Regions from separate parts of the Methylobacter svalbardensis genome, predicted to be linked through region 2. Evidence: predicted binding sites of a transcription regulator. Region 2 holds the regulator's gene; the other holds the start of a gene.
What was found. Region 2 encodes HrcA, which represses chaperone genes, less so after heat shock. Its sites were predicted from a motif close to TNTTAGCACTCNNNNNNNNNGAGTGCTAANA; they were not measured.

Region 1: the regulator HrcA is predicted to act here: its motif matches at 10,902-10,932, upstream of RW114_RS03120 (co-chaperone GroES).

Annotation. Positions count from the first base shown of each region.
Region 1 covers NZ_JAWPOH010000004.1:122,821-137,762, forward strand. The annotation lists gene ftsH (ATP-dependent zinc metalloprotease FtsH) at 1-1,602, opposite strand, end outside; gene rlmE (23S rRNA (uridine(2552)-2'-O)-methyltransferase RlmE) at 1,776-2,396, opposite strand; gene yhbY (ribosome assembly RNA-binding protein YhbY) at 2,442-2,708, shown strand; gene greA (transcription elongation factor GreA) at 2,764-3,240, opposite strand; gene carB (carbamoyl-phosphate synthase large subunit) at 3,335-6,553, opposite strand; gene carA (glutamine-hydrolyzing carbamoyl-phosphate synthase small subunit) at 6,690-7,817, opposite strand; gene RW114_RS03110 (hypothetical protein) at 8,001-8,534, opposite strand; gene groL (chaperonin GroEL) at 8,868-10,520, opposite strand; gene RW114_RS03120 (co-chaperone GroES) at 10,569-10,856, opposite strand; gene RW114_RS03125 (HesA/MoeB/ThiF family protein) at 11,004-11,750, shown strand; gene RW114_RS03130 (hypothetical protein) at 11,816-12,022, opposite strand; gene pqqA (pyrroloquinoline quinone precursor peptide PqqA) at 12,324-12,398, shown strand; gene pqqB (pyrroloquinoline quinone biosynthesis protein PqqB) at 12,507-13,418, shown strand; gene pqqC (pyrroloquinoline-quinone synthase PqqC) at 13,429-14,157, shown strand; gene pqqD (pyrroloquinoline quinone biosynthesis peptide chaperone PqqD) at 14,154-14,426, shown strand; gene pqqE (pyrroloquinoline quinone biosynthesis protein PqqE) at 14,404-14,942, shown strand, end outside.
Region 2 covers NZ_JAWPOH010000035.1:20,693-35,634, forward strand. The annotation lists gene RW114_RS13450 (ParA family protein) at 1-779, shown strand, start outside; gene lnt (apolipoprotein N-acyltransferase) at 1,082-2,653, shown strand; gene RW114_RS13460 (hypothetical protein) at 2,765-3,427, opposite strand; gene dapB (4-hydroxy-tetrahydrodipicolinate reductase) at 3,445-4,248, opposite strand; gene dnaJ (molecular chaperone DnaJ) at 4,252-5,385, opposite strand; gene dnaK (molecular chaperone DnaK) at 5,658-7,589, opposite strand; gene grpE (nucleotide exchange factor GrpE) at 7,660-8,268, opposite strand; gene hrcA (heat-inducible transcriptional repressor HrcA) at 8,333-9,544, opposite strand; gene RW114_RS13490 (malate dehydrogenase) at 9,687-10,667, opposite strand; gene RW114_RS13495 (NADP-dependent methylenetetrahydromethanopterin/methylenetetrahydrofolate dehydrogenase) at 10,981-11,838, shown strand; gene RW114_RS13500 (glycerate kinase type-2 family protein) at 11,857-13,209, shown strand; gene glyA (serine hydroxymethyltransferase) at 13,238-14,491, shown strand; gene RW114_RS13510 (AAA family ATPase) at 14,628-14,942, shown strand, end outside.

The DNA of each region.
Region 1 (14,942 bases), on a different contig from region 2:
CGTCACCGAACGCCCCAGAAAAACTTCGCCTTCTTCTTCACTATAGGACAATGGCCCTAGGCGCTGAGAAAAGCCCCATTTAGTCACCATATTTCTAGCCAACTCAGTGGCTCGCTCAATATCGTTGGATGCACCGGTACTGACTTGCTCACGGCCGAAAACCACTTCCTCGGCGATGCGGCCGCCGTACAAACTGGAAATCATACTGTCCAATTTTTGCTTGCTGGCGCTGTACTGATCTCGTTCCGGCAAAAACATGGTAACACCCAGCGCACGACCTCTAGGCATAATGCTAACCTTATAGACAGGATCATGCTCAGGAACCAGCTTGCCGACTATCGCATGCCCTGCTTCATGATAAGCGGTCATTTTCTTTTCTTTCTCGTTCATAACCATAGAGGTTCTTTCAACACCCATGATCAACTTATCCTTGGCTTTTTCCAAATCCGCCATACTGACCACACGCTTATTCATTCTGGCGGCGAATAAAGCGGCTTCATTGATCAAATTAGCCAAATCGGCTCCAGAAAATCCCGGAGTACCTTGTGCTATATATTTAACCTCAACATCATCAGCAGTCGGCACTTTTTTAACATGCACTGCGAGAATCTGCTCACGCCCCCTGACATCCGGCAGACCTACCGTTACCTGACGATCAAATCGGCCTGGACGCAATAAAGCCTTATCCAATATATCGGGGCGGTTTGTAGCGGCAATGACAATAATGCCTTCGTTACCCTCAAAGCCATCCATCTCAACCAGCAACTGGTTTAGAGTTTGCTCACGCTCGTCATTGCCACCGCCCAAACCGGCACCGCGCTGACGACCAACTGCATCTATTTCATCAATAAAAATAATACAGGGCGCATGTTTTTTAGCTTGTTCAAACATGTCACGCACACGGGATGCGCCCACACCGACAAACATTTCAACAAAATCCGAGCCTGAAATTGTGAAGAACGGCACTTTAGCCTCACCGGCAATTGCTCGGGCCAGCAAAGTTTTTCCCGTTCCCGGAGGGCCGATCATCAACGCCCCGCGAGGAATTTTTCCACCTAATTTCTGATATTTCGCCGGGTCTTTAAGAAAATCGACCATTTCAACGACTTCTTCTTTAGCCTCATCACAACCGGCTACATCGGCAAAAGTGACTTTAATCTGATCTTCTTCAAGCATACGGGCTTTGCTTTTACCAAAATTCATTGCCCCACGACCACCGCCTGCTCCCCCCTGCATTTGCCGCATGAAGAAAACCCATACTGCAATCAGCAGCAACATCGGCCCAAAAGAAACCAGCAACTGCATTAACATAGAAGGTTGCTCAGGCGGAACGGCTTTAATTTCAACACCGTTTTCCAGCAAATCATCAACTAAATGGGGATCGGAAGGTGCATAAGTTTTAAATATCTGGCCACCCTGCATCTTGCCTTTGATGATATTATCTTCAATCATCACCTGTTGAACCTGGCCTGCTTTTACGGACTCGATAAATTGCGAATAAGACATCGACGAATCAGCCCGGCTATTTTGCGGACCAAAATTATTAAAGACGGACATCAATACCACTGCAATGACGACCCATAGAATTATATTTTTCATCATATCGTTCAATTTACACACCCCGAGCCTGAACGGCTCTCGATTTAAAAACTGACTAATTATATCAGGAGTTAACTTTCCTGACTGTCGTTATTTATTTGGAACTCATCTACACATGTAAAATACGACCTCATCATACTTTACAAACCTGATTCTGTTATTAGGGCTACAAAAGCTTATTTAAAGCCTTTAGCTAAAATATAAACTTCATTGCTTCGTGGTCTTGATGCTTTTGGCTTTCTGATAACCACTTTTGCAAAGGACTGCTGAACCTCCTTATAAAACTCCTCAAAACCTGCACCATGAAATAATTTAACCAGAAAAAGCCCCTCTTTTGCCAACACAGCCTTGGCTGTTTCCAAGGCCAACTCTCCAAGATAAATAGAACGGGGCTGATCTACACCTTTATTGCCGCTCATATTCGGCGCCATATCCGACATCACCAGATTGATCGGCGCTCCGTCAAGCACAGCGAACAATTGGTCAAGAACGGCTTGCTCACGAAAATCACCCTGTATAAAATCAACACCCTCCAGTGGATCCATCGCCAAAATATCCAGCGATATAATCTTATCTTTTTTACCAATAATCTGTCGTGCATACTGCGACCATCCTCCTGGAGCAGCACCCAAATCGATAATATTCATCCCCGGCTTAATGAGCTGGTCCTTATCCTGAATTTCTTTCAATTTAAAAACCGCACGTGAACGATAACCCTGAGCTTGCGCCATTTTGACGTATTCATCATCAAAATGTTCTTGCATCCAACGACTACTGCTTTTACTTCGTCCCATAATTATATTTTAGTGTAAAATTTAGGCTTTTGATTTAGGAATTAAAGAGTGAACTCTGCAGACAAGAAAAAACTCCGGGCTCAAGCGCACAGCTTAAAGCCCGTCATTATGATAGGCCAATCAGGACTTACCGCAGCCGTGCTGGCAGAGATTGAATTGGCACTTAACAGCCACGAACTGATTAAAGTGCGGATACGCGCTGAACGGGAAGAACGCAAGCTAATCAGCGAGAAAATCTGCACGGCCACAGGAGCCGAGCTCATTCAGGGTATCGGACAAATTATCGTTATTTACCGCTTAAATCCAGACAAATAAAATAGGCACAAGGCGAAAGGCACAAGACACGTCTTCTTTGCCTTTACCCTTTAGCCTAAATATACTCAATCGAGATAATTTCATAGTCGACATTGCCGCCCGGCGCTTTAACCGTAACAACGTCTTCAACCTCTTTACCGATTAGGGCTCTGGCAATCGGCGAGCCGATTGAAATACGACCTTCCTTGATATTGGCCTCATCTTCACCAACAATCTGATAGGTCACCCTTCTCTCGGCTTCAATGTCTTCTATTTCCACTGTCGCGCCAAACACCACTTTGCCATTGGCATCCACCTTGGTAATGTCAATAATTTGCGCGTTAGAAAGTTTACCTTCAATTTCGGAAATACGCCCCTCGGCAAAGCTTTGCTGTTCTTTCGCCGCATGATATTCGGCGTTTTCTTTCAAATCACCGTGCGCTCTAGCCGTGGCAATCGACGCAATAATACGCGGACGCACAACCGACTTTAATTCTTCCAATTCAGCACGTAATTTTTCCGCACCTTTGACGGTGAGAGGTACTTTATTCATTTTTAAAACTCCAATAATTATTTTTTTAGGCGAAAGGCTAAGGGCAAATGACGAAAGTCGCCGCTCTCTTTAGCCTTTCGCCTTGTCTTTCGCCTTAAATAAGACTTTTATGCAGATCCTGCAAGCAATTCACATCGCCTGCGTCCAATTCACCCAGCGCGTAACAGGCCGCTCTTGCTCCGGCCATGGTCGTGTAATACGTTACACGGTGTTGCAAGGCTTCACGACGCATCGTAAATGAATCCGAAATGGCTTTTGTGCCTTCCGTCGTATTAATAATCAGTTGAATCTGATCGTTTTTGATCATATCAACCGTATTAGGCCGCCCTTCATTAACCTTATAAACCACTTCACAAGGAATGCCCGCGTCTTTAAGAAACTTTGCGGTACCTCCGGTGGCGACAATTTCATATTTTTTATCAACCAGCATTCTGGCAATATCAGGCAACTTAACTTTATCGGCATCGCGAATGCTGATAAGCACTTTACCGCTGTGATTCAAGTTGACACCGGCAGCTCGCTGGGATTTGGCAAAAGCCTCGCCAAAGGTTTTACCCACCCCCATCACTTCGCCGGTTGACTTCATTTCTGGGCCCAACAAGGGATCAACGCCTGGAAATTTAACAAAGGGGAATACTGCTTCCTTAACCGAATAGTAACCGGGAATACGTTCTTCGGTAATGCCTTGTTGCGCCAAGGTTTGCCCAACCATGCAGCGCGCCGCAATTTTGGCCAGCGCATAACCCGTAGCCTTGGATACAAAAGGCGCCGTACGCGAAGCTCTTGGATTGACTTCAAGCACATAAATATCCTCACCCTGAATAGCAAACTGGGTATTCATCAAACCAATCACGCCCAGAGCCTCCGCCATTTTGGTCACCTGTTCGCGCAATTTATCCTGGAGTTTTGGCGCTAATTCATAAGGAGGCAGCGAACACGCTGAATCGCCTGAATGCACGCCGGCCTGCTCGATGTGCTCCATCAAACCGCCGATCAATACCTGCTCCCCGTCATAAATGGCATCAACATCCATTTCAACCGCATCGTCAAGGAATCGATCCAGCAATACCGGCGAATCATTGGAAACACTGACTGCTTCTTTCATATAACGCTGCAAACCCTCTTCATTGAAGACGATTTCCATAGCCCGACCGCCCAATACATAGGAAGGCCGAACAACCAGAGGATAACCCAGTTTTGTTGCCGCATTAATCGCCTGCTCGACAGAACGGGCCGTGGCGTTGGGCGGCTGTTTCAAATCCAGCCTTTCCAGCAATTTTTGGAAACGCTCACGGTCTTCAGCCAAATCAATCGAATCCGGTGAGGTGCCGATAATGGGCACACCGGCCGCTTCCAAGGCACGCGCCAATTTCAACGGCGTTTGACCGCCGTACTGCACAATCACGCCTTTGGGCTGTTCAATATGCACGATTTCCAGCACATCTTCCAGCGTTAACGACTCGAAATACAAACGATCCGAAGTGTCAAAGTCGGTAGAAACCGTTTCAGGATTGCAATTGATCATGATGGTTTCATAGCCGTCTTCGCGCAATGCCAATGCCGCATGCACACAGCAGTAATCGAACTCGATACCTTGACCGATACGGTTAGGTCCGCCGCCGAGAATAATGATTTTTTCTCTATCGGAAACCCGCGCCTCGCACTCTTGTTCGTAAGTCGAATATAAATAAGCCGTGTCGGACGAAAACTCGGCCGCGCAGGAATCTATACGTTTATAAACCGGGCGAATATTCTGTTTATGCCGCACATTGCGCACTTCAGACTCGGAGGTATCCAGCAACTTAGCCAAGCGTATATCGGAAAAGCCCTTGCGTTTTAATTTATACAGCTCGCCTTCTTTCAAGGTCGATAAGGTTTTAGTCGATAATGATTTCTCAGTAATAACCAAATCTTCCACCTGCGCCAAAAACCAGGGATCGATTTTACTGGCTTCATGCACATCGTCCAACGTCATGCCGCTACGGAACGCATCGGCGACATAGAGCAAACGATCCGGCCCCGGATGGCGCATTTCACGCTGCATTTTTTCCTGAGCATCGTCCCTGTTCAAGTCGATAATTTCATCGAGACCGCTGATGCCGATTTCCAGGCCACGCAAGGCTTTTTGCAGCGACTCCTGAAAAGTGCGACCTATGGCCATGACTTCACCGACAGACTTCATCTGCGTGGTCAAACGGTCATCCGCTTGCGGGAATTTTTCAAAGGTAAAACGCGGAATCTTGGTGACCACATAATCAATGGTCGGCTCAAATGATGCCGGTGTTGCGCCACCGGTAATCTCGTTTTTCAATTCATCCAGTGTGTAACCTATCGCCAGTTTTGCCGCCACCTTGGCAATCGGAAAACCGGTTGCCTTGGATGCCAACGCAGACGAACGCGATACGCGCGGATTCATCTCGATAACGATCATCCGACCGTCTTTCGGGTTAATGGCGACCTGCACGTTGGAACCGCCGGTATCGACGCCAATCTCCCGCAATACCGCCAGAGAGACGTTACGCAGAATCTGATATTCCTTGTCGGTCAAGGTTTGCGCTGGCGCTACGGTGATCGAATCGCCGGTATGCACGCCCATCGGGTCGAAGTTTTCAATCGAACAGACAATAATGCAGTTGTCTTTGGAATCGCGTACCACTTCCATTTCGTATTCTTTCCAGCCCAGCACCGACTCTTCAATCAATAACTCGTTGGTTGGCGATAAATACAGGCCGCGCTCGCAGATTTCAACAAACTCTTCCTTGTTGTAAGCGATACCGCCACCGCTGCCGCCCATCGTAAACGAAGGACGAATAACGGTCGGATAACCTACTTCCTGCTGCGCCGCCAATGCTTCTTCCATCGTATGCGCGGTTTTTGACTTTGCCACTTCATAACCGATTTTCCGCATCGCCTGATTGAACAGCTCACGGTCTTCGGCTTTGTTAATCGCTTCTTTGCTAGCGCCGATCATTTCAACGCCATACTTTTCCAAAACGCCGTTGGCATCAAGATCCAGCGCGCAGTTCAACGCAGTCTGTCCGCCCATGGTCGGCAATATCGCATCGGGACGTTCTTTGGCGATAATTTTTTCTACGGTTTGCCAGTCGATAGGCTCGATATAGGTCGCATCGGCCATATCCGGGTCGGTCATAATCGTTGCCGGATTGGAATTGACCAGAATGACGCGATAACCTTCTTCCCGCAGCGCCTTACAGGCTTGCGTACCTGAATAATCAAACTCGCAGGCTTGACCAATAACGATAGGGCCTGCACCCAGTAATAAAATCGATTTTATGTCGGTTCTTTTTGGCATTTTGTATGCGTTACCATTTATGTTGCTGTTAGTTATGCAGACTGGGTGGCGTAACCTACGGTTGTCGGGTTACGCTACGCTGCTTCTGCATCCATGTAGGGGCGACTTTAGTCGCCCAAGGCGAATGAATTCGCCCCTACAATGCTTGTTCCATCATCTCGATGAAATCATCGAATAAAGCTTCTACATCATGAGGCCCCGGACTTGCTTCGGGGTGACCTTGAAAACTCATCGCAGGACAATCCGTTCGTTTGATACCCTGCAAGCTGCCGTCAAATAAGGAACGATAAGTCGCTATGACATTATCAGGAAGACTGTCTTCATTGGCCGCAAAGCCATGATTCTGGCTGCTGATCATGACCCGGCCCGTGGCTATTTCCTGAACCGGATGGTTGGCGCCATGATGGCCGAATTTCATTTTCTCGGTTTTTGCGCCGCTGGCCAAAGCCAATAACTGATGCCCCAGACAAATGCCGAATACCGGAATTTTCTTTTCCAGTATCGTTTTAATCGCCTCTATCGCATAAGTACACGGCTCCGGATCGCCAGGGCCATTAGACAGGAAAACGCCATCAGGATTCATCGCCAATACGGTCTCGGCGGGTGTTGTTGCAGGAACAACGGTGACGCGGCAACCACGATTGGACAGTAACCTGAGAATATTACGCTTAACACCAAAGTCATAAGCGACAACATGTTTGGTCAGATTTTCTGCCTGCGTATGTCCATTTTGCAAATGCCAGATATTTTCAGTCCATTCATAAGGCCGATCAACCGTGACTTCCTTAGCCAGATCCATGCCTTTCAACCCTGAAAAGCCTTCAATGGCTTTTTTTGCAACATCCAGATCAATCGACTCTCCCGCCATAATACAACCGCGTTGAGCACCTTTATCACGCAAAAGCCGGGTTAATTGACGGGTATCGATATCTGCAATGGCGACGACATCATTATCAATTAAATATTGCTGCAAGGATTTTTCGCTACGCCAGTTGCTGGCCAACAACGGCAGATCTCTAATCACCAAACCACTGGCAAAAACGCCGACAGACTCATCATCTTCGCCAGTTGTCCCGACATTACCAACATGAGGATAGGTTAATGTCACAATTTGCCGGGCATAAGACGGATCACTGAGAATTTCCTGATATCCGGTCATAGCCGTATTAAAAACGACCTCACCCACGGAACAGCCGTCTGCACCTATGGCAACACCGTTAAAAACCGTTCCATCTTCCAAAAGCAATAAAGCAGACCTAGTCAAACACGTCACCTCAAATGTGCAAAACGGGATGACCCCTTAAGGACTCATCCCGTTATAAAAAAACAAAACTGTGGGTAATTTTACGAGATTATGCGACGTGGGTCATTAACAATTTTTTAAACTCGAGACATCATGCCTATTATATAAAGTACGGCACATTGAGTTGATGCGACTCCAGCACCACTAAACGACAGAAGACAAAGAACAAATTTTCTGCTCCACACCGAGAATGGCACGGTTCAAAATACCCAGGTTTTTTTCTTCGATGATTTGCATGCCCATCACATAAAAAATAGGCATCCATAACGGATTAATCAACAGACCGCCCAGCGCACTTTTCCAGGTTCGTTTCAGGTTTTTTAACGGATTAAACGACTCCGCCAAAGAGTGCATGGGATATTCGGAAAAAACAGCGACAATCGGGAGCAGGATGGTTTTGTCATGGCCTTCCAGCTGTGCCATTGATTGCAGGAGTTTTCGCTCCATGTTGTGATAATTTTTCCTCGCAAAGCCCGCAGAAACAGCGAAAGTAAGCGCTACCAGAGGCAACAGAATACTCGGCGGCGCCACCGGTGCAAAAGTGGAAGACAGCATGACTATGCCAAGCCCCAACATCAGAACATCTTCACCCCGCTCCACGTCGCGATCGATGCCTTTGAGAATCGCAGAAACGGCATTGCCGAACGAATCTTTTAAATAATCTTTTTCTTGTGCCATGGTAATTCTCCTTATGGATAGTGCAAAAGCACGCCTTATGAAAAATGTCACCTACGCGAATCCAGCAATGACCGCGTATTCTTTGTACCGGGTTTATGCAGTTTACCGGCCCATACCAACTTGTCTAATTCTTATTCTCCAGGCAGGCTAGTTTAATTGAGCTTTTATTCAACAGCAAACACTAATATTTAGCGCCCATCTGTCCCGCTTGAGGGTGTGCAGAGTGAGGTACGCAATTTTTACCTTGAAGGACAATAAAAAAAGCCCCGGCTGTTTCAAAAACAACCGGGGCTTTCATTTCACTTAAAGCAACAGGGCTTTAAGACAACATGATTACATCATGCCGCCCATGCCACCCATACCGCCCATGCCGCCCATATCAGGCATGCCGTGACCGCCTTTATCATCGCTAGGCGCATCAGCAATCATCACTTCGGTAGTCAGCATCAAGCCGGCAACAGAAGCTGCGTTTTGCAACGCAGTACGGGTTACTTTCGCAGGATCTAAAATACCCATTTCGATCATATCGCCGTATTCGCCGGTTGCCGCATTGTAACCAAAATTACCTGTGCCTTTTTGCACTTCATTGAAAACTACTGAAGGTTCGTCGCCCGCATTAGCAACGATTTGACGCAGAGGTTCTTCCATCGCACGACGCAGAATGTTAATACCGACTGTTTGGTCGTGGTTAATGCCTTCGAGTTTATCAAGAGCAGAAATTGCGCGAACCAGAGCAGAACCGCCACCGGCAACAACGCCTTCTTCAACCGCTGCGCGTGTTGAATGCAATGCATCTTCTACGCGGGCTTTCTTTTCTTTCATTTCGATTTCGGTTGCAGCGCCCACTTTAATGACAGCAACACCGCCGGCTAATTTAGCCAGACGCTCTTGCAGTTTTTCTTTGTCATAGTCGGACGTTGCATCGTCTGCTTGTGCGCGAATTTGTGCAACACGGCTTTTGATTTGCTCTTCAGAACCTGCGCCATCAATGATGGTGGTGTTTTCTTTAGTGATTTGTACTTTTTTAGCGGTACCCAATTGCTCTAATTCAGCTTTTTCCAGGCTCAAACCGACTTCTTCAGAGATAACAGTACCGCCAGTCAATACAGCAATGTCTTCCAACATGGCTTTACGACGATCGCCGAAACCGGGGGCCTTAACGGCTGCAACTTTAACGATACCGCGAATAGTGTTAACAACCAAAGTTGCCAGGGCTTCGCCTTCAACATCTTCAGCAACGATCAATAAAGGACGCCCGGCTTTAGCAACGCCTTCCAGAATTGGAAGCATGTCACGAATATTGGAGATTTTTTTGTCGTAGATCAGAATCAATGGGTCCTCTAATTCGACGCTCATGTTTTCTTGTTTGTTGATGAAGTAAGGTGACAAGTAGCCACGGTCAAACTGCATACCTTCAACTACGTCCAATGAGTTGTCCAGGCCTGTGCCTTCTTCAACGGTAATAACGCCTTCTTTACCGACTTTTTCCATCGCTTCCGCAATGATTTGGCCGACTGATTCGTCAGAGTTGGCTGAGATAGTACCGACTTGGGCAATCGCTTTGTTATCGGTGCAAGGCGTAGCGGAAGCTACAATCGCTTCAACGGCTTTAATGACGGCTAAGTCAATACCGCGTTTTAAGTCCATTGGGTTCATGCCGGCGGCAACGGCTTTTAAACCTTCGTTGACGATAGATTGCGCCAATACGGTTGCAGTGGTTGTACCGTCACCGGCTACATCGGAAGTGTGCGAAGCCACTTCTTTAACCATTTGCGCGCCCATATTTTCGAATTTGTCTTTTAATTCGATTTCTTTAGCAACCGATACACCGTCTTTAGTGATGGTTGGAGCGCCGAAGCTTTTGTCCAGAATCGCATTACGGCCTTTAGGACCTAAAGTTACCTTGACTGCGTTTGCTAAAATATTTACGCCGCGCGCCATACGGACACGAGCGTCATCACCGAATAATACGTCTTTTGCTGCCATTTTTATTCCTTTCTATTTTGTATGTGAATGTGATTAACGTGCTCAGGCTTAACCTAAAACGCCCATGATGTCTTCTTCACGCATAACGATAAGATCGTCGCCGTCAACTTTAACTTCGTTGCCGGAATATTTGCCGAACAGCACTTTATCACCGACCTTGACTTCCAGAGCGCGCACTGTGCCATTGTCCAGTTGCTTGCCATTACCTACCGCCAAAATGACGCCTTGACTTGGTTTTTCGGCCGCAGAACCTGGCAGTAAAATACCGCCGGCAGTTGTCGTTTCTTCTTCAACACGTTTGACTATCACTCTGTCGTGTAACGGACGTATTTTCATCAATATCTCCTAACATTAAAATTAAAGGTTAAATTCGGATTTAGATTTTAGCACTCGCTAGCAACGAGTGCCAACAATAATCAGTTTTTGCAGTCTACCCCGTTCTTTGGCATCATCTCTGCTCACAATACAGCAACAACATGACTTATGAATGACAACCAACTACTGCGTTATAGCCGTCAAATCATGCTTCCTCAAATCGATATTGAGGGACAACAAAAACTTCTCGCTGCCAGCATACTGATTGTCGGTGCCGGAGGACTCGGTTCCCCTGCCGCTATTTATCTTGCTGCGGCAGGTATCGGCACACTCACTATTTATGATAATGACGTCGTAGACTTATCCAATTTGCAAAGGCAGATTGCTCATCACACGCCAGATATTGGGATTGATAAAGTAATTTCAACCCGCCAAACGCTTAATAAACTAAATCCCGATGTCAAGGTAAGAGCAATCAAACAAAGACTGAAAGGTGAACAGCTTGATTTCGAAGTGAGACAAGCGGACGTGGTTTTGGACTGTAGCGACAACTTCTCCACGCGCTTTGCGATCAATAGCGCCTGCGTCAAACAGCAAACGCCGCTGGTATCCGGTGCAGCGATTCGCTTTGAAGGTCAGGTGACTGTGTTTACGCCGGGTAAAAACGACAGCCCGTGCTACAACTGCCTGTACGACAATGACGGCGAAGAATTGCAAAACTGCGCCACCAACGGCGTTATAGCGCCGATCACCGGCATAGTCGGCAGCATCCAGGCACTGGAAGCAATGAAGCTGATCATGAATATCGGCGAAGCGTTAGCCGGACGGTTATTACTATTGGATGGATTAACGATGGAATGGAATACGATGAAACTGAGGAAAAACCCTAACTGCCCGACCTGCGGCGGCTTATAGATTTGCTGGCATGAGAAATTTCCAGGCGGATAACATCACCTGGAAAGCTCATCAAGAACATATTTTTACTTTTTGGCAAACAACCCCTGAACAAATTTAATTACTTTTTCTGCAAAATCGTTCACTACCGACGGACTATCGCCATGCGGCTCAATTTCACCGAACGGTTTGTCGCCTGCTTTCGTAAACCTGTAAATAAAATAACCCAGCGGCGCGAACGCCGCAGCAGCGATTACTAACATAATCAACCACAGCTCAGTAACTCCACCCATGACCCCTCCTCATATTTTTATATGTGTATTATTGTTTTTAAGGTGAAATAGAATAATACTCTCTTCCTACCCAAAAAAACATCTTTCCCAACCTAGCCAAATATCCTGTAATTTTAACCAGTTACCATTGGTTTATTACCCCTGCATTTACTGCCAAACAGCGCATGAACTGTTTAAAAGACAAGGTTTGTCAGCTTTCGGCGATGTCAAAAGTTGCGTAAAAAAATAGTTCATCGTATACTTCAATTCAGCTTACTTGATCAAGCTAGCATAATAATTTAAACACTTCTGGAGGTTCACGATGAAATGGGAAACACCAAGCTACACAGACCTGCGTTTCGGTTTTGAAGTAACAATGTACATCTACAATCGTTAATTCGATTGGGATCAAAAAAGGGGCTCTTGATGAGCCCCTTTTTTTTGCCTGACGCCTTTTATTACCGTATCATTTAGCCCTTATTCCCTCTAAGTTACTATTCATACTATGAAGATCAGAGTTCTCGGTTCAGGTGCAGGCGGCGGTTTTCCTCAATGGAACTGCAACTGCCATAATTGCCATCGCTTGCGGCACCAGGAAATGAACGGCAAAGCCCGTACCCAGTCATCCATTGCGGTAAGTACCGACAATAAAAACTGGCTGCTGTTTAATACCTCGCCGGACATTCGTGCGCAACTGGAAGCTTTCCCCGCTATCCAGCCTAAAGAAGGCGTTCGCGATACCGGCATTAAAGCGATCATGCTGATCGACAGCCAGATCGACCATACCACCGGCCTGCTGATGCTCAGGGAAGGCAAACCGCTGGATGTGTACTGCACCGAAATGGTCAAGCAAGACCTGACCACCGGCTTTCCCTTATTCAACATGCTGGAAGATTACTGCACCGTCAACCATCATCCGATTCCATACGACGGCAGCAGCTTTACCATTCCCGGCATCGATGATTTGCGTTTTTATACCCAAGCTTTAAAAAGCAAGGCGCCGCCTTATTCTCCGCACCGTAACGATCCGCATGACGGCGACAATATCGGCGTGATCATCGAACAAATCTCTACCGGCAAAAAGGTGTTTTATTCTCCCGGTCTGGGCGAAATAGAACCGCATGTGATGGCCGCCATGCAGGCCGTCGATTGTATACTGGTGGACGGCACCTTCTGGACCGATGACGAAATGTGCACGCAGAACATCAGCCACAAAAAAGCTCGTGAAATAGGCCACTTGCCTCAATCCGGTGCAGGCGGCATGATAGAAGTCCTGAACGGCGTTGCAAAAACTCGCAAGCTATTGATCCACATCAACAACACCAACCCTATCTTAGACGACGATTCCGAACAACGTAAAATACTCGATGCCGCCGGCATCGAAGTCTCCTACGACGGTTTGGAAATCGACTTATAAAGGATACACCATGAGCAGTGATAATAAAGCCTGGACCAAAGAACAATTTGAAGCCGAACTACGCGGCATGGAAAGCCATTACCACATTCATCATCCTTACCACACCCTGATGAACGAAGGTAAACTCACCAAAGCGCAATTGCAGGGCTGGGTCGCCAACCGTTTTTATTATCAGGTCTGCATTCCGATTAAAGACGCGAACATTCTGGCTAATTGTCCTGATCGCGAAACCCGCGCCAAATGGATACAACGGATTATGGACCATGATGGACACCCTGGCGATCCGGGCGGCATTGAGGCATGGATACAGCTGGGTATGGCCGTCGGCTTGACGCGCGAAGACATTACCTCATTGAAATATGTGTTACCGGGCGTACGTTTTGCCGTCGACGCCTATGTTAATTTTGCCCGCAGAGCGGAATGGCACGAAGCGGCAAGCTCCTCGTTAACCGAACTGTTTGCTCCTAAAATTCACCAGCAACGTCTGGATAATTGGCCGGAACATTACCCTTGGGTCGAACAGGAAGGTTATATCTATTTCCGCAAACGCCTGACCGAAGCGCGACGCGATGTCGAACACGGCCTGGCCATCACGCTGGATTGGTATAAAACCCGCGAACAACAAGAGCGCATGATTCAAATCCTGCAATTTAAGCTGGACGTATTGTGGACCATGGCGGATGCGATGTACCTGGCGTATATTCACGATATGCCGCCTTATTTTAATATTGAAAAATGAGCATTAATCCAGATCAAACCATTAAATTTTCCCCTATGCACCGTTTGCAATGGGAAGAAGCCCAGAAAAAAGATGTTATTCTCTATCCTGAAGGCATGGTGGAACTTAACCAAAGTTCCGCAGAAATCCTGAAATTATGCGATGGCGCCCGCAAGCTTGACCAAATCGTCAGCGATCTGGAACAGAAATTTGCAACGACAGGTCTCGCAAATGACATAACCGCTTTCCTGGAGGTCGCTTTAAAAAATGGCTGGATCCAACAAAACTAACATCACCCCGCCGCGCTGGCTGCTGGCGGAATTGACTTATGCCTGCCCGCTACAGTGCCCTTATTGCGCCAACCCGATTGATTATGCAAAACATCAATCCGAACTGGACACCGAGGACTGGAAGCGCGTACTCACGCAAGCCCGAAAAATGGGCGCAGTCCAGCTGGGTTTTTCCGGCGGCGAACCGTTAACCCGCAAAGATCTGCCTGAACTGGTTAAACACGCCAGAGATCTGGGTTATTATTCCAACCTGATTACCTCAGGCTATGGACTGACCGAAGAAAAAATCGTCGAACTCAAAGAAGCCGGGCTAGACCATATCCAGGTCAGCATCCAGGCCAGCAGCCAGGAACTGAACGATCATATTGCCGGCACCGAATCGTTCCAGCACAAAAAAGACGTCGCCCATCTGGTCAAAAAACACGGCTACCCGATGGTCTTGTGCGTGGTCATACACCGCGAAAACATCCACCAGATGCCGCAAATTCTGGAAATGGCCGAAGAACTGGGCGCAGA
Region 2 (14,942 bases):
GCAGAGTCATTTTCAACCAGAAAGGCGGCGTCGGCAAATCTACTATTACGTGCAATTTAGCCGCCATCAGTGCTGTTGAAGGCAAGCGTACCTTAGTGATCGATCTCGATGTCCAGGGCAATTCAACACAATACCTGCTCGGCAATAAAATCAGCGATAGCGATAAAACGATTGCCCACTTCTTTAAAGATTGCCTGAGTCTGTCCCTGTTTGGCGGCGGCTCATCAGGTTCCGGTCTTGAAAGCGCTATCCATGAGACGCCATTCCCCAACCTGTTTGTGATTCCATCCCACCCCGAACTTGAGCCGTTGCAAGGTCGTTTGGAGTCACGGATGAAAATCTTTAAATTAAAAGAAGCGCTGGAAAAATTGGAGGGCTTCGATGCTATCTATATGGATACCCCGCCTATCCTGAACTTTTACAGCCAGTCCGCCTTAATCGCGGCCGACAAATGCTTAATCCCTTTCGATTGCGACACCTTCGCCCGGGATGCCCTGTATTCGCTGATGCAGGTAGTGGCAGAGATTAAAGCCGACCATAATCAAAATCTTGAGATTGAAGGTATCATCGTCAACCAGTTTCAACGACAGGCTAACCTGCCCCGTCAATTAGTCGAGGAACTTATTGCCGAAGGACTGCCGGTACTGGCTGCAATGATCTCGCCATCGGTCAAGGTCAGGGAATCGCACTCAGAATCAAAACCGCTGGTGCATTATGTGCCCAATCATAAATTGACTGACGAATACCGTGCGTTACATGCGGAGATTCACGGGAGTTGATTTGTGGACGCACCGTCGTTCATCGTTATTCTCCCATGTTCCGCTGATGCCAAAATCCCCAGACAAGGGACAAGAAACCAGGGTAAAGGTTTTTTAAGGACGTTGCAGATAGCTGGAGTGCAGGCTTCGCCTGCAAGCGCAAGCAAAGCTTGCACTCCAGCTGCAATAAGGCCGTGTTCAATAGGTAACGATGGACGCAGACTTACGCCAGAGCGGAGGCGGCCCGTGTATCCTTACCAAAATCGCGGAGCGTCTCTGGCAGCATATTAATCACCGTATAATCACATCACATCCCCAACACCATGAACACCCCCACACCAGCAAACCTTAAACCCTGGCTACTCCCCATCCTGTCCGGCATTCTGATCGGTACCAGTTACATCCCTTTCCCACCCTGGGCCTCTTTATTCTGTTTTGTGCCATTGTGGATTTTCTGGAGTCAGCAAACCCGCTTAAAAAACGTTCTTATTGGCGGCATGATTACCTCATTCGTGTTTACGCTGATCGGCTTTAACTGGGTCACTTACCTGTTACATGAGTTTGCCCATCTGGACTGGCCGGTAGCGGTCATCGGCATGGTGGTCTATGGTTTGATCGCCCACTTGTTTGTGCCGCTGGCCGGTGTACTGTGGTTTTGGGGACAACAAAAATTTAACTGGTCAAAGCGGCTCTCGCTGGGACTGATGGCGCTGATCACCACGCTGTGTGAAGCCTATTCGCTGACCCTGTTCGACTGGAACTTCGGCTACTCCTGGTATGGTTCAAACATTCCCGTTTACCATTGGGCGGAAATAATCGGCTTTAGCGGACTCAGCGCCGCCACCCTGCTGTGCAATCTGCCGCTTTATATTGCCTGGGAAAAGCGCACACAAAACACCGGCAAGATTATCCTAGCCGCTGTCGTTACCGGTTTTGTGCTACTGAATATCGGTGGCCTGTGGCTTAAAAACAGACTGCCGCAACCGGACGCATTATTTAAAACCCTGCTAGTTCAGGCTTATATCGACAACGCAGAAAAACTGGCCGCAGAGTTAGGCCAGGGCTTTGGCAAGGAAATATTCAACCGCTATATCACCCTGACCGATAACGCACTCAAAGCCCATCAAGACGCCAAAATCGACTTCGCCCTGTGGCCTGAAACCGCCTTTCCGGCCTTGCTGGGCGAGCAATTTAAAGCCGACAACTATCCCATAGCGCTGGCGCAGTTTCTTCATCAGCGACAACTGCCGCTGATTACCGGCGCTTATAGCGTCGATGAACCATCCCGCCTGATTACCAACTCCCTGTTTGTATTAAACAAGGATGGCGAGATCGTGCCGCCGCATTACAGCAAATCGATCTTGCTGGCTTTTGGCGAATACATCCCCGGCGAACAATTTTTTCCTGAAATCCGCAACTGGCTGCCGCCCACAGGGCATTTTGCCCGCGGTCACGGCCCGACCAATTTACTGCACTGGAACGGCTATAAAATGGGCGCACAAATATGCTACGAAAGCCTGTTCCCCGGATTCACTCGCTCACTGGCTGAACTTGGCGCACAGTTCATCGTCAATGTCACCAATGATTCCTGGTACGGCACCTGGCAGGAACCCTACCAGCACATGTACATGACCTTGGCTCGCGGCGTAGAATTTCGTCGTCCGGTATTACGTGTCACCAATACCGGTATTTCCACGGTATCGCTGGCATCCGGAGAAATCCTGGAACGCTCGCCGATACATCAAGCTTGGACTGGCTTATACGACGTGCCTTATCTGAAAAACCCGCCAGCCACCTTCTACCAAAAGGGATTCTGGCTGGTGCCGGGTTTATTGTGGGGGACGTTGGTTTTATTATTAGGCATTGGGATTGTAAAGCGCCTGGATAATAATTAAGCCCTGTAGGGTAGATTCGCAGCATGACAATCCACCGCGCGTCGGGCAGGCTGTAATCGGTGTTGTGGTTGATTCGGCTTGCGTTACGAAACCACTCTACAAATTACGACCTTACCTGGTTTTCACCTTTATGGTCGCAAGAGACACGGTTTTGCCTTCCGAATGCAACATGACGCTCAGCAGCCCTGGAATATTCTCCCAGCGCATCACATGTTCATTACTAAAGGTCGCATCCTTTACAGGGAGTCCAAGCATTGCCAAAGTCTCTTTGCTGTAAGGCGCATTACCCAGACTTCCTTTTACGGTAGCTTCACTGACCTTTCCGTCGATAAATTCAACGCTGCCGCTGACATCACCGTCCTTGAATGAACAGTACAAGGCGGATTTTGCCTTGACGCAGAAATCGGGATCGCCAAGTAACGCTAATGCCTCGGCTTTGGTTTTTCCTTCAACCTTCTGACTGTAGGTGGGACTGCGGAACGCCCCGTTTACGGTAATCCAGTCTGCTTTTCCGTCAATGAATACAATTTCAATTTCATCTTCCTGAAATGAGCAGTTCAGCGCTGATTCTGACTTGGCACAGAAAACAGGCTCGCCAAGGAGCGCCTCAACTTCCGCTTGGGTTTTTCCCGCTAGCTTCGGAATATCGAATAACACCCCAGCAGGTGGCTGCTCTGTTGTTGGGTTTTTCGGGATGTTCTTGGCGTCCACCGTCATGACCATGGAAAACAGCGCAAGAACCGCTATCGGGTACTTGATAAAAGAGGACATCAAGGTACTACCTCCACCATTCAAGAAAGCCCCAAAACATCCTGCATGTCGTACAAACCGCTGTCCTTATCGGCCAGCCAAACCGCCGCTCTGACTGCGCCATTGGCAAAGGTCATGCGGCTGGTCGCTTTATGGGTGATTTCCACCCGCTCGCCGTCGTCGGCAAACATGACGGTATGCTCGCCGACGATGTCCCCGGCGCGTATGGTTGAAAAACCGATGGTTTTTCTGTCGCGTTCGCCGGTATTGCCTTCCCTGCCGTAAATCGCGCAGTTTTTCAAATCGCGGCCTAACGCGTCGGCGATCACTTCACCCATGCGCAATGCGGTGCCGGATGGCGCATCGACTTTATGCCGGTGATGGGCTTCGATCACTTCAATGTCGGTATAATCACCCATGACTTTGGCGGTCATTTCGAGCAATTTAAGCGACAGATTGACACCGACACTCATGTTGGGCGCCATCACTATCGCCACGTCTTTAGCCGCTTCGCTGATCAGGGCCTTTTGCGCATCGCTATAACCGGTGGTGCCGATGACCAGCTTTTTTCCGGCCTCGCGGCAAGTCTCGATAAAGGCCATTGAGACATCGGGGCGGGTAAAATCGATCAATACGTCGAATTGATCGACAACCGACGCCAAATCATCGACAACTTTAATACCGACCACACTGATGCCTGCCAATTCACCGGCATCCCTACCTATCGCAAGACTCTCGGGACGGGACACGGCAACGGCCAACTCGACATTTTTTGCCAGTGCCGCCGCTTTGATCAAGCAAAGCCCCATGCGGCCGGACGCACCTACTACAGCAATACGCATCATGACTTATCCTGTTAGTTTATCGAAAAAGCTTTTTACACCATCGGTCCATGAAGACTCCTGCGGACTATGGTGCTTACCGCCGCCGGATAAGGATTCGCTGAGCTGCTCAACCAAGGCTTTTTGTTCTTTGGTCAGATGCACAGGCGTTTCGATCTGTACCTTGCATAACAAATCGCCGACCAGCCCGCCCCTGACCGGCTTGACGCCTTTGCCGCGCAACCTGAACAATTTACCGGTTTGCGTTTCAGCGGGGATTTTTAACAGCACTTTGCCATTCAAGGTTGGCACTTCCAGCTCACCGCCCAAACAGGCGGTAGGAAAACTGATCGGCACTTCGCAATATAAATTCGCGCCGTCGCGGGTGAAAATCTGATGTTCCTTTACCTGAACCTGAACATAAAGATCGCCGGCCGGACCGCCGAACTCTCCGGCTTCGCCTTCTCCGGCCAGGCGTATACGATCGCCGGTGTCGACGCCTGCCGGAATTTTTGCGGACAGGGTTTTATTTTCCTGGACACGACCCTGACCATGGCACGAACCGCAAGGATCTTTTATCTGTTTGCCGGTACCGCGGCAGGTTGGACAGGTTTGTTGAACCGAAAAGAAACCCTGTTGCATCCTGACTTGACCGTGACCTTGGCAAGTTGAACAAATGACCGGACTGGAACCTTTTTTAGCACCGGAACCGTTGCACACGCCACAGGCAACCAACACCGGCACACGGATTTTGGCATCGGTGCCGAATACGGCTTCTTCGAGCGATAATTCCAGGTTGTAGCGCAGGTCCGAGCCGCGCTGAACGTTGCTCCTCTGCTGTTGCTGTCTTCCGCCGCCAAAAATATCGCCGAAAATATCGCTGAAACTTTCACCGCCGCCGAAACCGCCGGAACGACCGCCGCCCATCGAAGGATCAATCCCCGCATGGCCGAACTGGTCATAAGCCGAGCGTTTTTTAGGATCCGATAAAACTTCGTAAGCCTCTTTTATCTGCTTAAACTTGACCTCAGATGCCGCCGTATTATCTTTATTCCTGTCCGGATGATACTTCATCGCCTTGCTGCGATAGCTTTTCTTAATTTCTGCATCACTGGCGTTTCTGTCTACACCGAGAAGCTTGTAAAAATCTTCTTTTGCCATGGTTCAATAGTCTATTGTTGGATTTTGGTGATTGTCATTGTCTGATATTACCCCGGATACCCTGTGAAGAGGATGAGACGTTGCTAAACTCATTGGCTGCGAGGCTCTCGATAGATATCGGAAAGTCAGCACGTTCAATCAATAATCGATGTTGATTAAACCGCAAAAAGAACACGAAGGGACACGAAGTTTTTTCTTCGTGAGCTTCGTATTCTTCGTGGTTTTATGCCTTAAGTTAATGCATCGGGGTAAGGTGCGCCCCAACTTGCATTTTACTTCTTATCGTCGTCTTTAACTTCCTCAAACTCGGCGTCGACAACACCGTCATCCGCCGTAGCATGTTCTGCAGAAGCGTGAGCGCCGGACGCTTCACCCTCAGACGCCGATTTTTGTGCGTAAACGCGTTCCGCCAGCTTACCGGACAACTCAGTTAAGTCATTGGTTTTGTCTTCAATTTCCGCTTTATCATCACCTTTAACCGCCGCTTTCAGTGCCTCAATCGCATGCTCAATGCTGGTTTTTTCATCAGCGCCGACTTGATCACCCAATTCTTTCAATGATTTTTCAGTCGCATGTATCATGCCGTCCGCATGGTTACGAGCGTGAACTAACTCAGTCAATTTACGATCTTCATCGGCATGTGCTTCGGCATCTTTAATCATGCGATCAACTTCGTCATCCGATAAACCGCTAGAGGCTTTAATGACAATCGATTGTTTTTTGCCGGTCGCCTTGTCTTTGGCCGACACGTTCAAAATACCGTTGGCATCAATGTCGAATGCAACTTCAATTTGCGGAATACCGCGCGATGCAGGTGGAATATCGGACAGATCAAAACGTCCCAGCGATTTATTCGCCGCCGCTTTTTCGCGCTCACCTTGCAATACATGAACGGTCACTGCCGTTTGATTGTCGTCCGCCGTAGAAAACACTTGCGATGCATTGGTCGGGATCGTGGTGTTTTTCTCGATCAGTTTGGTCATGATACCGCCCATAGTCTCGATACCCAGCGATAACGGGATAACATCCAGCAACAACACATCTTTAACGTCGCCCGCCAGAACGCCCGCCTGGATCGCTGCGCCTAAAGCAACCGCTTCATCAGGGTTAACGTCTTTGCGCGGCTCTTTGCCGAAAATGGCTTTTACCATTTCCTGCACTTTCGGCATACGGGTTTGACCGCCTACCAAAATCACGTCATTAATATCCGATGCCGATAATTTCGCGTCTTTCAGCGCCATTACACAAGGGCCTTTAGTGCGGTTAATCAGCTCTTCAACCAGCGATTCCAATTTGGCTCTGGTCAATTTAACATTCAAATGCTTGGGGCCTGAGGCATCTGCGGTAATGTAAGGCAGATTCACATCCGTTTGCTGGCTTGAAGACAATTCAATCTTGGCTTTTTCCGCCGCTTCTTTTAAACGTTGCAATGCAAGCGGATCGTTATGCACATCAACGCCGCTTTCTTTTTTGAATTCTGAGGCCAAAAATTCAATGATTCTTGAGTCGAAATCTTCACCGCCCAGGAAAGTATCGCCGTTGGTCGATAACACTTCGAACTGATGCTCGCCTTCTATCTCGGCAATTTCAATAATGGAAATATCAAAGGTACCGCCACCTAAGTCATACACCGCAATTTTGGTATCGCCTTTAGGCTTATCCATGCCGAACGCCAACGCAGATGCAGTCGGCTCATTGATAATACGTTTAACTTCAAGACCGGCAATACGACCAGCGTCTTTAGTCGCCTGGCGTTGTGAGTCGTTAAAATAAGCCGGTACGGTAATGACCGCTTCGGTGACTTCTTCGCCTAAATAGGCTTCAGCATCTTTTTTCAGCTTCATCAAGATACGCGCTGAAATCTCGGGAGACGCCATTTTTTTGCCGTGAACTTCAACCCAGGCATCGCCGTTTTCAGCTTCGACGATTTTATAAGGCACCATTTTGATGTCTTTTTGCACGACATCGTCCTTGAACCGACGGCCGATCAAACGCTTGATTGCAAATACAGTATTTTTGGGGTTGGTAACCGCCTGGCGTTTTGCCGACTGCCCTACCAACACTTCATCGTCGCTGGTAAAAGCGATAATGGAAGGTGTAGTGCGCGCTCCTTCGCTGTTTTCAATCACTCTTGCTACGCCGTTTTCCAATACCGCAACACACGAGTTTGTTGTTCCTAAATCTATGCCGATTATTTTAGCCATTGAGTTCTCCAGACTTGAATATATTTAAAAAGTAAAAGTTGTTACAAATATGAGGCTGCTTTATTTGATTTCAAGCCTGTTCATCGATACTAGGGCTATCCGTCGGCTTTTTTTCAGCGGCTTTGGCGACCAAAACCATGGCGGGACGGAGCAAGCGCCCGTTCAAGACATAACCTTTTTGGAAAACGTTAACCACCGTATTCGGCTCCGCGCCTTCGACAACCTGCATCGCCATAGCCTGATGCTGTTCGGCATTAAACGGCTGACCGATCGGATCAATCGCTTCAATTTTGAATTTTGCAAAGACTGATTCAAACTGTTTAATCGTTAATTCGCTGCCTTCACGGAACTTTTTCACCTCTTCACTATCGCCGGTTGCAGCCTGCAAGCCCAACACCAGACTGTCTAATACCGACAATAATTCTTTGGCAAAACCTGTTAAAGCAAATTTGTGTGCATCTTCCAGATCCTTTTGGGTTCTTCTTTTCAGGTTTTCCATTTCCGCCTGTATACGAACCGCTTTGTCCCAGTTTCCCAGAGCTTTTTGCTCAGCTTGGACCAGGGTCTGCTTTAACTCGTCAACCGTAAGCTCATGTTCGGTTAACTCAGTATGCGGCTCTGCAACCGTTTCGCTTTCAGTTTCAACCTGAGATTCAGGCGCTTCCTGATCAGTACTCATTATTTATAGCTCCTTAACATTGAAAATTAATATCTATGCCACGCGGCACAAAAACAGATGATATTTATAGTGGGGCCGTTGATTTTGGATTCAAGGCGGCACCTAACAATTTTGCCGTCACATCGACAAAAGGGATGATTTTCTCGTAGGCCATACGCGTCGGCCCGATAACGCCCAGCACTCCGACGACTTGATCACTAACCGAATACGATGACGTCACCAGACTGCAATGATCAAAAGCCCGATAACCGGATTCTTCACCGATAAAGATTTGCACGCCATCGGCTTTCATACACTGATCCAGCAAATGAATAACGCCCTGCTTTTGACTGAGCGCTTCAAACAGGCTTTTTAGCCGCTCCATATCCGACAGCTCGGAAAAACCCATCAAATTGGTTTCGCCGGTCAGCACATAATCGTCTTTGTCTTTGTCATTGTCCTGATCGAAAGCCAACTGCGCCATCTTGACCGCATCCAACAGACCGTGATTCATGCCGGGCTTTCCTGCCTGACACCCTTCGGGTAAATGCAAATCTGTTCCAGACAGATTTGTCATGCCGGGCTTTCCTGCCCGACACCCTTCGGGTAAATGCAAATCTGTTCCAGACAGATTTGTCATGCGCTCCTGATCTTCCTGCAACTCTTTTAAGACAGATTTACGCACCGAATCCAGGCTGTGTCCGGAATAAATTGAATTTAAATAATTGGCTGCCTGCTGTAATTCGGCAGGGCTGAAAACTTTAGCGGTATGAATGATTTTGTTATGAACTTCCTGTTCATTGGTGACAAAAATGACCAGCACACGGGTGTTAGATAAAGACAGAAACTCGATATGCCGCAAACACACCCGCTCTCTTTTAGGCAGGGTCACCACTCCGGCCATCTGCGTTAATTCTGACAGCAAACGTGATGCGACACCGATCATATCACTGCTGTCATCGCTTCCCGACAAACCTTGATACAATCGGGTTAAATCTTTTGATTCCAATGGTTTAACCGTCAACAAGGTATCGACAAACAAGCGATAACCGCTAACCGTAGGCACCCGTCCCGCCGACGTATGCGGCGAATGCAACAGCCCCAGATCTTCCAGATCGGCCATCACATTGCGAATAGTTGCCGGACTTAACTTTAAACCCGAATCTTTTGATAAAGCCCGTGAACCCACCGGCTGACCATCGCTAATATAACGCTCGACCAAGGCTTTCAATAGCTGTAGCGATCGCTCATTTAAAACCTGATTACCCACACCAACCTCTGCGACTAAATTTAGCACTCCACTAAGATGAGTGCCAGCGAGGCAAAGTATCAGCTCACCGGGCTATTGTCAATAAACCTAAAAAACCGGCAACACCATTCCATTACACGCCATTAGAAGTGACAACGTACTTGTCAATATAGGATGCTAAGCAGTCCTTTTATCTCAATAAATGCTTAACCGCATCTCTTTCTTCTTTTAATTCAGCCTCGCTAATCCGCATTCTGTGCATGCTAAACTCGTTAACATCCAGACCTCTTACTATAGTAAACTCTCCGTTAACTACCGTTACCGGAAAAGAATAAACCAACCCGGATTCAATGCCGTAATTGCCGTTCGATACCACCCCCATGCTCACCCAGTCGCCTGGCTCGGTACCCAAAGCCCAGGTTTTCATCTGACCTATCGCTGCATTTGCAGCCGATGCGGCGCTGGATTGTCCTCTGGCTTTAATAATTTCCGTTCCCCGCTGCTGAACAATAGGAATAAATTCATTGACGTACCAATTATTATCAACCAAAGACAAGGCATCCTGCCCTTTAACCTTGGCATGATGAATATCAGGATACTGCGTAGCCGAGTGATTGCCCCAAACAGTCATGTTTTTTACATCAGCAGGCAAGACGCCGCATTTCTCCGCCAATTGACTTAACGCCCGATTATGATCCAGTCTCGACATGGCAGAAAAATTTTCCGCCTTCAAGTCCGGCGCATTGCTCAACGCAATCAGCGCATTGGTGTTGGCCGGATTACCGGTCACCAAGATCTTTATCTTTCTGCTGGCGACGTCATTCAAGGCCTTACCTTGAACCGCAAAAATCTCTGCGTTCACCTCCAATAAATCCTTGCGTTCCATGCCCGGCCCTCTTGGCCTTGCACCAACCAAAAATGCATAATCGACATTCTTGAAGGCCACTTTGGGATCGTCTGTGACTTCAATGCGATGCAGTAAAGGGAAAGCGCAATCCTTTAACTCCATAACCACGCCTTGCAAGGCGCTCATTGCCTGGGGTATTTCAAGCAGATGCAAGACAACCGGCTGGTCTGGGCCTAACAACGCGCCAGCAGCCAATCGAAACAGCAAAGAATAACTAATTTGGCCTGCGGCGCCTGTTACAGCAATGTGAACGGGTGTTTTCATCTGTTTTTCCTTTGATTTTTATAATTTTTTTTCGATAAAGCTGGCAAGATAGCCGGAAAATATTGCAATTAGCCTATTGCCGCGTAGCGGTGTACCGACAGCACCTGACAACCACAGCATCATTCCTTTTTTACAGATAATAACGAAGATAAGCCTCTCCTAGCAAGCATATCAAAAAATACGCGCATCAGATTGCAGGCGGCGTCTAAACAGGAAGCGGGCTAAATAAGGCAGTGTTTTATTTATCGAGTATAATAAGCCGGTTTAATAATCGTATTCACGCATACCAGACCAACCTATCACGAGCAAGTTAATGAAAAAACTGTTATTCCAATTCGATACGGACACTCACCCTTCAGTTTTCGATACGGTTGTAGCCTATGATGGCGGTGCAGATCATGTCATCGGGCATGGAGGATTGACGCCTGAAAACATCACGGCTCTGGTAGAAGGCACGATATTTACCCGTGCGCCCAAGGACAAAAAAAATACCGCCATTTTTGTCGGCGGCAGCGACATGATCGCCGGTCAAGCACTATTTGTTGCCGTGCAAAAACATTTTTTCCCAGGCTTTCAGGTGTCGGTCATGCTCGATAGTAACGGCAGCAACACCACGGCCGCCGCCGCTATTGCAAAACTTGCATCCAGCGGCGTCCTGGCCGGTAAAAAAGCGGTGGTGCTGGCCGGTACCGGCCCGGTAGGACAACGCGCGGCGGCGATGCTGGCTATGGAAGGCGCCGAGGTGTCATTGACCGCTCGTAAAATGGAGCGAGCCGTTCAAGCCTGCGATAACATGAAAGCACGCTTTGGCGTAAATCTGACCCCTGTTGAAGCATTCGATAACGAGGCTCGAGCCAAGGCCATTGAACACGCCAACATCGTTTTTGCTACCGGCGCCGCTGGTGTAGAGCTGCTCTCCGCCGACCAATGGCAGCATAACACCCATATCGAAATGATGGCCGATGCCAACGCCACTCCACCTCTTGGCATCGGCGGCACTGACGTGATGGACAAAGGCAACCTGCGCAACGACAAAATCATCTGGGGCGCTATCGGTTTCGGCTCACTAAAACTGGCCTTGCACCGCGCCTGCATCGCAAAGCTATTTGAAGACAACAAACAGGTTTTCGATGCGGAAAATATCTTTGCGCTAGCCAAAGAAATGGCATAAACAGCGACAGAACCTGATATGAGCCATTTACCCGATCCGGCATTAATAAGACAAGATGCCATCAGCATTTTTCAGGCAGGCATAACCGCAGCTGATCCTTATCAGGCTGTTAAACGCTACCTTGCCCCGGAGCTGCTTGGCAATTATTCAAAAATTCATCTTATCGCTTTCGGCAAGGCCGCCTGCGCAATGGCAAAAGCAGCTCAAGAAATCATTCCTGACGGAATGATGGCGGGCAGAGGCATAGCCGTTACCAATTATGAAAATGTAACAAGTATCGATAATATCGACGTATTCGGTGCGGGACATCCCTTACCCGATGCCGCCGGTCTTAACGCTGCGCAACTCATTGCGGATCGGGTGCGTAATGCTAAAGCAAATGAACTGGTGCTGGTACTGGTCAGCGGCGGAGGTTCGGCGCTGATTCCCTACCCTGCCGGACAGATTACCTTAGCGGAAAAGATTGCCGCCACCGATTTGCTGCTGACCTCTGGCGCAACCATCAACCAGATTAACCGTGTACGCAAACATTTGTCGCGACTAAAAGGCGGCGGCTTGGCCCGAATGGCTGCGCCTGTCCATCTGCATGCGCTCATTTTATCCGACGTCTTGGGCGACGATTTAAGTTCCATTGCCAGCGGCCCCACCGTTGCCGACAATACCACTTACGCCGATGCGATCGAAGTTTTTAAGACCCAAGGCGTTTGGGAGCAAGTGCCGATCAATGTCCGTCAGCATCTGGAACAGGGTAAGCTGGGCAATATTGAAGAAACACCCAAGCCGGGCGATGATGTCTTTAAAAATACCGGACATACCCTGATCGGCAGCAACAGCATCAGCGTCAACGCAATGCTGCATGCGGCGCAGAATCTGGGCTACAAGACAAAACTGTACAGCGATCATTTATGCGGCGAGGCCAGGACTGTAGGGGCGACTTTAGTCGCCCAGTGTGTTGAAGGGCGACTACAAAAAGCAGGCGCCTTAGGAGAAATCACCTTACAAAACCAACCCATGGCCCTGCTGGCGGGCGGCGAAACCACGGTTACACTAAAAGGAAATGGACGCGGCGGTCGCAATCAGGAAATGGCGCTGGCTTTTGCGCTTGCCGCAGAACAACAAGGCCTAACCGGCAACTGGACATTCCTTAGCGGCGGCACCGACGGACGCGACGGCCCCACCGATGCGGCAGGCGGCATCGTTGACCGAAACACGATAAAACGCATGGTTCAAGCAGGCGTAAACCCAATCGAGTTGCTTGAAAATAATGACTCATATACCGCGTTAAAAGCGTCTGGCGACCTAGTGAATACCGGCGCGACAGGCACCAATGTCGCCGATCTGCAAATACTGCTGATCCAGCCTGCACCTTAAACAAAAAATATTAATCCAGGAGAACACCATGTTTAAAAAATCAATGACTATCAAAGGCTTCGATGATGAATTATTCCAGGCCCTCGAAGAAGAGCGTCAACGCCAGGAAGATCACATCGAACTGATCGCTTCCGAAAACTATTGCAGCCCGCGGGTCATGGAAGCGCAAGGCTCGCAGTTAACCAACAAATATGCCGAAGGCTATCCCGGCAAACGTTACTACGGTGGCTGCGAGTTTGTCGATAAAGCCGAGCAATTAGCCATCGACCGCGCCAAAGCCTTATTCGGAGCCGATTACGCCAACGTCCAACCGCATTCCGGCTCACAAGCCAATATGGCGGTATTCATGGCCTTGATACAACCGGGCGACACCATCCTGGGCCTGAGCCTTGCCGATGGCGGCCATTTAACCCACGGCGCTAAGCCTAACTTCTCCGGCAAAATCTACCACGCCGTTCAATACGGCCTGCACCCTGAAACCGGTGAAATCAACTATGAACAAGTTGAAGCGCTGGCGCTGGAACACAGACCCAAAGTACTGGTTGCCGGTTTTTCCGCCTACTCGCGCATCTGGGACTGGCAACGCTTCCGCGACATCGCCGATAAAGTCGGCGCTTACCTGTTTGTCGACATGGCGCATGTCGCCGGTCTAGTTGCCGCAGGTTTATATCCGAATCCCGTGCCTATTGCCGACGTGGTCACCAGCACCACGCACAAATCCTTGCGCGGCCCGCGCGGCGGCCTGATTTTATGCAAAAGCAACCCGGAACTGGAGAAAAAATTCGACTCCAACATCTTCCCCGGCATTCAGGGCGGCCCGTTAATGCACGTAATTGCAGCCAAAGCCGTTGCCTTTAAAGAAGCCATGCAACCGGAGTTTCGCGTTTATCAGCAACAGGTTATCAAAAACGCCCAGGCCATGGCTGCAGTATTCATGAAACGCGGTTTCGACGTGGTTTCCGGCGGCACCGACGATCATTTGATGCTGGTATCCTTGATCGCCAAAGGCATCACCGGCAAGGCGGCCGATGCGGCCTTAGGCAAAGCGCATATCACCGTCAACAAAAACGCCGTGCCTAACGATCCGCAATCGCCGTTTGTGACCAGCGGCATCCGTGTCGGCACGCCTGCGCCGACCACCCGCGGCTTCAAGGAAGCGGAAATGATTGATATTGCCCATATGATGTGCGATGTGATGGAGAATATGGACGACGAAAACGTCATTGCAACGGTACGTGACAAGGTCAGCAATCTTTGTGCGCGGTTTCCGGTTTATAGCTGAGTTGGGTAGGTCGGGCACCAAAAGTAGGCGCTTTACGACTGCACGGATGCAGGAGGTAGAGCAATGCAGGAGCAATTGCCGAGGCGACTGCTTTTCGTTGCCCGACATTTCGGCATATCGTTTTTAGGAAAGATTAATGGAACGCATCGAAATTAATGGTTTTTTAACCATAGACCACGCAGATTTTGAGATACGAAAAATAAATATCTTAATCGGTGCGCAAGCTCAGGGTAAAAGCGTTATTGCCAAGTTGGTTTATTTTTTTAAAAAAAATTTTTCGGATGCTTTTTACCAATCCATCCAAAAATTTGCAACCAAACGGGAAATTGATAAGAAATGTTTAGCCCAGTTTGAGCAGATTTTCCCCCGCTATTCGTGGGTGAACCAGGAGTTTTCTATTGTTTATAAAAATGGAGATGTTGAGGCATCGATTATAAGAACCAAAGCAGGC